4 regions of the Achromobacter sp. SD115 genome follow, and region 1 is predicted to be linked to each of the others. Evidence: predicted binding sites of a transcription regulator. Region 1 holds the regulator's gene; each other region holds the start of a gene.
The links. The regulator LexA, encoded in region 1, represses DNA repair genes until DNA is damaged. The targets are predictions, from matches to a motif close to ACTGTATNNNNATACAGT.
Positions count from the first base shown of each region.

Region 2: imuA (translesion DNA synthesis-associated protein ImuA) is a predicted target of LexA. The motif match lies at 838-855, and genes of this name have one in related genera.
Region 3: IPU70_RS06895 (PA0069 family radical SAM protein) is a predicted target of LexA. The motif match lies at 810-827, and genes of this name have one in related genera.
Region 4: IPU70_RS24615 (DNA topoisomerase IV subunit B) is a predicted target of LexA. The motif match lies at 680-697, and genes of this name have one in related genera.

Region 1 is NZ_JADIJM010000001.1:356,783-358,983, forward strand. It holds gene IPU70_RS01505 (amino acid aminotransferase) at 1-319, shown strand, start outside; gene lexA (transcriptional repressor LexA) at 523-1,173, shown strand; gene lon (endopeptidase La) at 1,298-2,201, opposite strand, start outside.
Region 2 is NZ_JADIJM010000035.1:24,862-27,062, forward strand. It holds gene IPU70_RS30815 (DNA polymerase Y family protein) at 1-149, opposite strand, end outside; gene imuA (translesion DNA synthesis-associated protein ImuA) at 79-783, opposite strand; gene IPU70_RS30825 (amino acid permease) at 1,001-2,201, opposite strand, start outside.
Region 3 is NZ_JADIJM010000004.1:19,043-21,243, forward strand. It holds gene IPU70_RS06890 (sulfate adenylyltransferase subunit 1) at 1-623, shown strand, start outside; gene IPU70_RS06895 (PA0069 family radical SAM protein) at 835-2,181, shown strand.
Region 4 is NZ_JADIJM010000020.1:110,502-112,702, reverse strand. It holds gene rho (transcription termination factor Rho) at 1-122, opposite strand, end outside; gene trxA (thioredoxin TrxA) at 240-566, opposite strand; gene IPU70_RS24615 (DNA topoisomerase IV subunit B) at 893-2,201, shown strand, end outside.

The sequences.
Region 1 (2,201 bases):
CACGGTGGTGTCGACGGTCCTGAACACGCCTGAGCTCTTCGCCATGTGGGAAGAGGAACTGGCCGGCATGCGCGACCGTATCCGCGAAATGCGCAAGCAGCTGGTCGACAAGATCAAGGAACACGGCGGCAAGCAGGACTTCAGCTTCGTGCTGCAGCAGCGCGGCATGTTCTCGTACTCGGGCCTGACCGCCGCGCAAGTGGACCGCCTGCGCGAAGAGCATGGCGTCTACGCCGTGTCCAGCGGCCGCATCTGCGTCGCCGCGCTGAACAGCGGCAACATCGACAAGGTCGCCAAGGGCATCGCAGCAGTGCTTTAAGGCCGCTTGCCGTGCGCAGGCCCGTCCGGGCCTGCCGCCAGGAACGGGACCTTCGGGTCCCGTTTTTCTTTTGGCTCGAGCCGGCAGTTTCTTTTGGCTTGGGCCGGCCTTTTCTTTTGGCTCGGGCCGGCTTGCTTTTTTGCGCTGCGTCCCCCAGAATGGCGCTGTATATATGTACAGTCCGCTAGCACCGGATCATCGCCATGGCCAGCAAACTCACTGATCGCCAACAACAAATCCTGGACCTCATCAGGCAGACCGTCGCACGTACCGGCTTCCCGCCGACACGCGCCGAAATCGCCCTGGCCCTGGGTTTCCGTTCCCCCAATGCAGCGGAAGATCACCTCAAGGCGTTGGCGCGCAAGGGCGCCATCGAACTGACGGCGGGCGCCTCCCGCGGCATCCGCCTGAAAGACGCCTCCCCTGCCTCCACGCAGAGCTCGCTGCCGATGCCGGGTTTAGCGCAATTGCTGTTGCCCCTGGTCGGCCGCGTCGCCGCAGGCAGCCCCATCCTGGCCGCCGAACATGTCGAACGCGAAGTGGGCGTGGACCCCAACCTGTTCGCCCAGGCGCCCGACTACCTGCTCAAGGTCCGCGGCATGAGCATGCGCGACGCCGGCATCCTGGAAGGCGATCTGCTCGCAGTAAAAAAAGCCTCGGAGGCCCGCAACGGCCAGATCGTGGTGGCCCGCCTGGGCGACGACGTCACGGTCAAGCGCCTGCAGCGCCAGAACGGCCACATCGAACTCCTGCCCGAAAACCCAGACTTCGAACCCATCGTGGTCGAAGCCGGCCAGGATTTTGCGTTGGAAGGCATTGCCGTAGGCCTGATCCGCACACACGCCTTGCACTAGACCCTGGCGCTCCGCGTCCGCGCACTGCATAAAAAAAACCCCGCCGATTTTCTTGGCGGGGTTTTTTGTTGAAGGCCCTATTTTGGAGAAACGCCACCTGCAGGCGGCGTCCTCCAGGCGTTCATCAGTGCTTGAGTACCGGATCGGTCGAGCCGGGTTCGGCAGGCTTGGCCACCAGGGGTTCCTTGACGGCCTCTTCCTCGGCCAGGGGCTCCGGCAGGCGCTCCAGAGCCATTTCCAGCACCTTGTCGATCCAGCGCACCGGCACGATCTCAAGGTGGTTCTTGACGTTGTCCGGGATCTCCGCCAAATCCTTGACGTTTTCTTCCGGAATCAAGACCGTCTTGATGCCGCCACGGTGAGCCGCAAGCAGCTTTTCCTTCAGGCCGCCGATGGGCAGGACTTCACCGCGCAACGTGATTTCGCCCGTCATGGCGACATTGGCGCGCACCGGGATGCGCGACAAGGCCGACACCATGGCCGTCGTAATCGCGATGCCGGCGGACGGACCGTCCTTGGGCGTCGCGCCTTCCGGCACGTGCACGTGCATGTCGTGCTTTTCAAAGACGCTGTCGGCGAAACCCAGGCGGCGGGCGCGGGAACGCACCGCCGTACGGGCCGCTTCGACCGACTCCTTCATCACGTCGCCCAGCGAACCGGTGCGTTGGATGACGCCCTTGCCCGGCATGTCCGCGACTTCGATCGTCAGCAGGTCGCCGCCGACTTCGGTCCAGGCCAGGCCGGTAACCTGACCGATCTGGTTTTCCTTTTCGGCCATGCCGAAGGTGTAGCGGCGCACGCCCAGGAAATCGCTCAGGTTCTCGCCCGTGACATTGACCGGCTTGACCTCGACGGTCTTGCCTTCGGCCTTGGCGCGATCGTTCTGGGTCAGCAATTGCTTGATGACCTTGCGGCAGATCTTGCCCACTTCGCGCTCGAGCGCACGCACGCCGGCTTCCCGGGTGTAGTAGCGCACGATGTCGCGCAGCGCGCTGTCGTCGACCGACAATTCGCTATCCTTCACGCCG
Region 2 (2,201 bases), on a different contig from region 1:
GGCTTGACGCCGGCCCGGCGGGCGGCGGGCGTCAGGGCGGCGACGCGTTCCTGTTCCAGGACCGCGAACGCCTGCCCCTCAAGCGGCCAGTGCGGGCGCAGTGCGTCCAGCGGCAGGCAGCGCAGGAAGGCGGCGATCCAGAGGCGCATGGCGGGGAGAAACAGGGGTGGGGGCGCCGGAGTCCAGGCCCACGTATAAGGGGGTGTCGCAGGCAGGCCCGCGGCGCTTCAGGATGTGTACGGACAGGCCGCCCGCGGCCGGCGCAAGCGCCAGCCGCAAGGGGGCGGGCGTGGCGTTCTGCGCCGCGCTGCTGGGGCGCACGGCGATGAACAGCAGGTCGCTGGCCTGGGCGGCCAGGTGCAGGCGGCGCAGGGATTCGGGGCGCACGTGGGGCAGCCAGCAGATCAGGGCGCCGCAGCTGCCGTTCTTCAGGATCTGTTCGGCGGCCCAGAGCGCGTCCACGGGTTTTTCCGGCGCCACCCAGAGCAATTGGCGCGGATCCAGCCGCCAGCTCATCCAGCTGGCGATGTGGGGCGCGTGCGGCGGCTGCACCAGGGCGATGGCGCGGCGCGTCTCCAGTTGGGCCAAGGCCGGACGCAGCAGGCGGATTTCTCCGATGCCCGGGTGCGGGGCCATCAATTCGATCAGGGAACCCAGCGGCCAGCCGCCGTCCGGCAGCTCGGCGGACAGCGCGGCATGCCCGGTGGGCAGGGTGCGGGCGGCGCTTTGGGCCAACTGGGTGGCGCGCCACAACGCGGGATGGATACGTTCTGGGGACTGCATGGCAATCGGTTCCTGGATGGCAGGAACCGGGGTAGTGGCCGATGCGTCATTATAGCTGTATGTATATACAGTAGTTAAAAGGGGCGGAGCGTGCCGCGAATAGTTTTGCGCCGGTAACGCCGTGGCCCAAAAGAAAACCCACCCGTACACCTTTCGATGCAGAGGGGTGGGCCGTGTTGAGTGCGATTTTAGTCGCTTCAGACACGCGGATCCACGGTCAAGCCCGGGCGTTCTCCGCGGTAGATACCGAGGTCTCCGTCCCCGCCGCGCGATCCAGATCCAGCCCATAAAACCGCATATCCTCGTACCGGATCCAGTGCGACTTGCGCACCAGCCGGTGGCCGATCCACAAGGCCAGGAACAGCGGAATCGCCAGGTAGGTGGAGATCACGCCGATCCAGTCGATGCGGTCTTGCAGGAAGGCCTGGTAATTCTGGCCCAGCGTGACCAGCAGGCACAGGACGAAGGCGAGCAGGGGGCCGAAGGGGAACAGGCCGGCCTTGTAGGGCAGGTCGGCGGTGTCGTAGCCGTGCTTCACATAGCCCTGGCGGAAGCGGTAATGGCTGACGGCGATGCTCAGCCACACGATGAATTCGGTCATGCCGGCGAAGTTCAGCAGCCAGATGTAGACGGCCTTGGGGCTGTATACCAGGCTGAACAGGCACAGGCAGGCCAGCAGCGCGGTGGCCATCAGCGCGTACAGGGGCACGCCGCTGCGGGTGACGCACCGGAACAGGGCGGGCGCCTGGCCTTCCACCGCCATGTTGAACAGCATCCGCGTCGCCGCGTACATGCCGGAATTGCCGGCCGACAGCACCGAGGTCAGGATCACCGCGTTCATCACGGTGGCCGCCGACAACAGCCCTGCGTGCTGGAACACCAGCGTGAAGGGGCTGACCGCGATGTCTTCCACTTCGTTGCGCAGCAGTTGCGGGTCGGTATAGGGCAGCAGCAGGCCGATGATCAGGATGGCCAGCACGTAGAACAGCAGGATGCGCCAGAACACGTGGTTGATCGCGCGCGGTACGTTGCGGCGGGGATTCTCGGATTCGCCGGCGGCCACGGCCACCAGTTCGGTGCCCTGGAACGAATAGGCCACCACCATCGCCACGCCCACCCAAGTGGCCGCGTTGCCCACGAAGGGCGCGTCGCCGACCGACCAGTTGGCCAGGCCCACCGGCGTGCCGCTGTGGATGATGCCGACCAGCATCGCCAGCCCGACGCCGATGAAGCACAGCACGGCCACGACCTTGATGATGGCGAACCAGTATTCGGCCTCGCCGAAGCTGCGCGCGGAAAAGGCGTTCAGGCCGAAGGTCAGGGCCAGGAAGGCCACGCTCCAGATCCAGCCGGGCGTGTCGGGGAACCAGTACGCCATGACCAGTTGCGCGGCGACCACGTCCACGGCCACCACCGTG
Region 3 (2,201 bases), on a different contig from region 1:
TGGACCTGGCGAGCGACGGCCGCGCTTTGCCGCTGCGCTTTCCGGTGCAGTGGGTGGCGCGCCATGACGGCAACCGCAAGGACGACTTCCGCGGCTATGCCGGCCGCGTCGCCGGCGGCGTGCTGCGTCCGGGCGATGAAATCGCGGTGCAGCCTTCGGGCGTGACCGCGGTCGTGCGCGAGGTGCGTGCCTTCGACCGCGCGCTGGATGAAGCGGTGGCGGGCGACTCGATCACGCTGGTGCTGGACCGCGACGTGGACGTGTCGCGCGGCGACGTGATCGTGCATGCGTCGGCGCCGGCGCAGGTCGCGCGAGAATTCGAAGCGGAGTTGTGCTGGCTCGATGCGCAGGCCTTGAATCCGGCGCGCAAGTATCTGCTGAAGGCGGGCACGCGTCTGACCTCGGCGAAGATACGCGCGGTGCTGTCGCATCGCGACATCCACGAACTGCAGGAAGTGGAGAACACCGAAGGCACGCTGCGCATGAACGACATCGGACGCGTGACGCTCACCACGCGCGAATCGCTGGCGGTCGACCGGTACGCCGATGTGCCTGCGACGGGCGCCTTCATCCTGATCGATGAGGCCACGCATCAGACCGCGGCGGCGGGCATGTTGCGATAAACGGCAAGAGGCCGGAAAACAACGGATTTCCGGCCGTCCTGAGCCTGTTGTTTTTTTGCTAGATCCAATGCTGGTGCGGCTTTCAGCGCGATCTCGCCTGGTGAAATCGATTTGTCCGGACGGCGTCGGCGTCTTGCGGTAAAGTGGGGCTGTCTTACGAAAAGGCTTTTGGTGCTTGTCAAAACCACTGTGTTTTTGTACAGTAGTTTTCATGGCACGCACCGATCATTCTTTTCCCGCCGGTTCTGGGTCCCCGGCTGCCGCCCCCGCCGCCTTGCGCGGTCGGGGTGCGGTTACTAATGTTCGGCATCGCTTTCAGCGCGATGACCGTGTGCAGGTCGACGACGGCTGGGCTTCCTCTGGTCTGCCGGCCGACTTCGTAGAATCCGTCCCCGATAATTTTCCCGAAGTGGCCGCTGGCAAGCAAGCGGCCCGCGTCATTCCCATCCTGCCGGACGCGCGTATCGCGCCCGCCGCCCCCAAAACCACGGTCACCGCCGAAGAAGCGCGCAAGATGCTGTCGCGCAACGATTCGCCCGACATCCCCTTCGACGTGGCGGTCAATCCCTACCGGGGCTGCGAGCATGGCTGCGTCTATTGCTATGCCCGGCCCACCCATTCCTATCTGGGGCTGTCTCCCGGGCTGGATTTTGAAACCCGGCTGGTGGCCAAGGCCAATGCGGTCCAGGCCCTGCGCGCCGAGCTTGCCCGGCCCGGCTACAAGCCGTCTCCCATCAACATCGGTTCCGCCACGGACGCCTACCAGCCCATCGAACGCGAATGGCGCCTGACCCGCGGCCTCCTGGAACTGATGCTGGAAACCCGTCATCCGCTGACCATCGTCACCAAGAACGCGCTGGTCGCCCGCGACCTGGACCTGCTGGCCGCGCTGGCCGAGCAAAAGCTGGTGGTGGTGTACATGAGCATCACCACGCTGGATGCCGGCATGGCCCGCACGCTGGAGCCGCGTGCCGCCGCCCCGTGGCGCCGCCTGGAAGCCGTGCGCAGCCTGACCGATGCCGGCGTGCCGGTGGGCGTGCTGGTGGCTCCCATCATTCCGTTCATCAACGACGAGTCCATGGAACACATCCTCCAGGAGTCCAGGGCGGCCGGGGCGCATTACGCCAGCTACACCGTGCTGCGCCTGCCCTGGGAGGTCAAGACCCTGTTCGAGGACTGGCTCAACGCCCATTTCCCCGACCGCGCTCAGCGCGTGCTGCATCGCATCGAAGACCTGCGCAACGGCCGCCGCAACGATCCCAATTTCGGGTCGCGCATGCGCGGAACCGGCGTCTGGGCCGATCTGTTGCGCCAGCGCTTCAGCCTGGCCACGCGCAAGCTGGGCTTGAACCGCCACCGCCTGGCGCTGGATTGCGACCGTTTCCTGCCTCCCGCCGCGCCTGCGTCGAAGGTTGCCGATTTCCTATCCCCGGTTGGCGCGCAAGCGTCTTCAGGGGTCCCTTTTCCTGCCGTATCGCCCGCAGCCGGCGGCGCGCACGGGCGCGTAGCGCGCCAGTTGCAAGCCATGGCCGCAGGCCAGTTGTCATTGTTCGATTGACCGCCGGCTGCCGCCGCGCA
Region 4 (2,201 bases), on a different contig from region 1:
CGTTTCATGATGGCGAACATCAATTCCTGCTTGCGCAGGCGGTTGGCGTTCTCGATTTCCAGGCCGGCGGCCATTTCCAGCAGCTGCGAGACGTGCAGCGCCTTCAGTTCGTTGAGGTGCATCGCGGTGGGATTTTGGGGGAGAGTGAAGGAGAGTTCTGGCGGCGCGCCACGGACGGGCACACGCGGTATTGAGTGAGCGCCGCCCCGAGGGCGGCGCTTTCGTTCACGGCACGCGGCTTACAGCGCGCCGTCCAGGAATGCGGTCAGTTGCGACTTCGACAGCGCGCCAACTTTGGTGGCGGCGGCTTGGCCGTCTTTAAAGAGCATAAGGGTAGGAATGCCGCGGATGCCGTACTTGGTGGCGGTACCCTGGTTTTCGTCGACGTTCAGCTTGGCGATCGTCAGGCGACCGGCGTATTCCGTGGCGACTTCTTCCAGGATCGGGGCAATCATCTTGCAGGGGCCACACCAGGCAGCCCAGTAGTCCACCAGCACCGGCTGGCCGGATTTCAACACATCGGCATCGAAGCTGGCGTCACTGACGTTCTTGATTTGGTCGCTCATGATGGTGATTCTCGGTTCGGCAGCAAAAGGCGCGTAAAAAGGGACGCGCCTCGCCGTTGTTCTTGTTTGTGGATGGACTCAAGCATACCACTGTCAATAACAACAGGCATACCACTGTTAATAACAACAGGAGTTGCTGGATTTGTGTAGGATGTTGCGGCGCAGTTGTCGCGATCCGGGCCGTGTGGCCCCGATGCGCTGGCTGTGACTGTCATCATCCTACCGAATTCGGAGCTGCTCAGGTCGTGCTCATCCCACTGGGAGCCGCGCAGAATCTAGGCTTATCCGTAAAATGTCGGTTTTTTTCCACAGATGTTGGGGATAACTTGGCCACTCCACGTTACACCGAGGCGTCCATTCGCGTCCTGAAGGGACTGGAGCCCGTGCGCCAGCGCCCGGGCATGTACACCCGAACCGAAAACCCCCTGCACGTCGTGCAGGAGGTCATTGATAACGCCGCAGACGAGGCCTTGGCCGGCTACGGCAAGCAGATCCAGGTCACGCTGCATATCGACGGCAGCGTTTCCGTCGAGGACGACGGGCGCGGCATTCCCGTCGGCCTGCATCCCGAAGAGCACGCTCCCGTGGTGGAGCTGGTGTTCACGCGCCTGCACGCCGGCGGCAAGTTCGACAAGGCGGGCGGCGGCGCCTATGCCTTCTCCGGCGGCCTGCACGGCGTCGGCGTGTCGGTTACCAACGCCCTGGCCACGCGCCTGGAAGTGGTAGTGTGGCGCGACGGCGCTGTTAATCGCCTGGTCTTCAAGGGCGGCGATGTGGCCGAGCCCCTGGCGCCCTACGACCAGGGCGGCCGCAAGAAGTCCGGCACCCGCGTGCGCGTCTGGCCGGACGCCAAGTATTTCGACAGCCCCAACATTCCGCTGGGCGAGCTGACGCACCTGTTGCGCAGCAAGGCCGTGCTGCTGCCGGGGGTCAAGGTATCCCTGGTCAATGAGAAGACCGGCGACACCAAGACCTGGCAGTACCAGGACGGCCTGCGCGGCTACCTGTCCGAGGCGCTGGCCGGGGCGGAGCTGATGGTGCCGTTCTTCGAAGGCGAGCAGTACGCCGGCGCCGACCACGAGAACTTCGCCGAAGGCGAGGGCGCCCAGTGGGTGGTGGCCTGGACCGAGGACGGCAACGCCGTGCGCGAGTCCTACGTGAACCTGATTCCCACGCCCGCCGGCGGGACCCATGAGTCGGGCCTGCGCGAAGGCCTGTTCGGCGCGGTCAAGGGTTTCGCCGAACTGCACAGCTTGCTGCCCAAGGGCGTCAAGCTGCTGCCCGAAGACGTGTTCGCACGCGCCAGTTTCGTGCTGTCGGCCAAGGTGCTGGACCCGCAGTTCCAGGGGCAGATCAAGGAACGCCTGAACAGCCGCGACGCCGTGCGCCTGGTCGGCGGCTTTTCCAAGAGCGCGCTGGATTTGTGGCTGCACAGCAACGTCGAGTACGGCAAGAAGCTGGCCGAACTGGCCATTCGCCAGGCCCAGGCGCGCCAGCGCTCGGCCCAGAAGGTGGAGAAGCGCAAGAGTTCGGGCGTGGCGGTGCTGCCGGGCAAGCTGACCGATTGCGAATCCAGCGACGCGACCCGCACCGAAGTCTTCCTGGTCGAGGGCGACTCCGCCGGCGGTTCGGCCA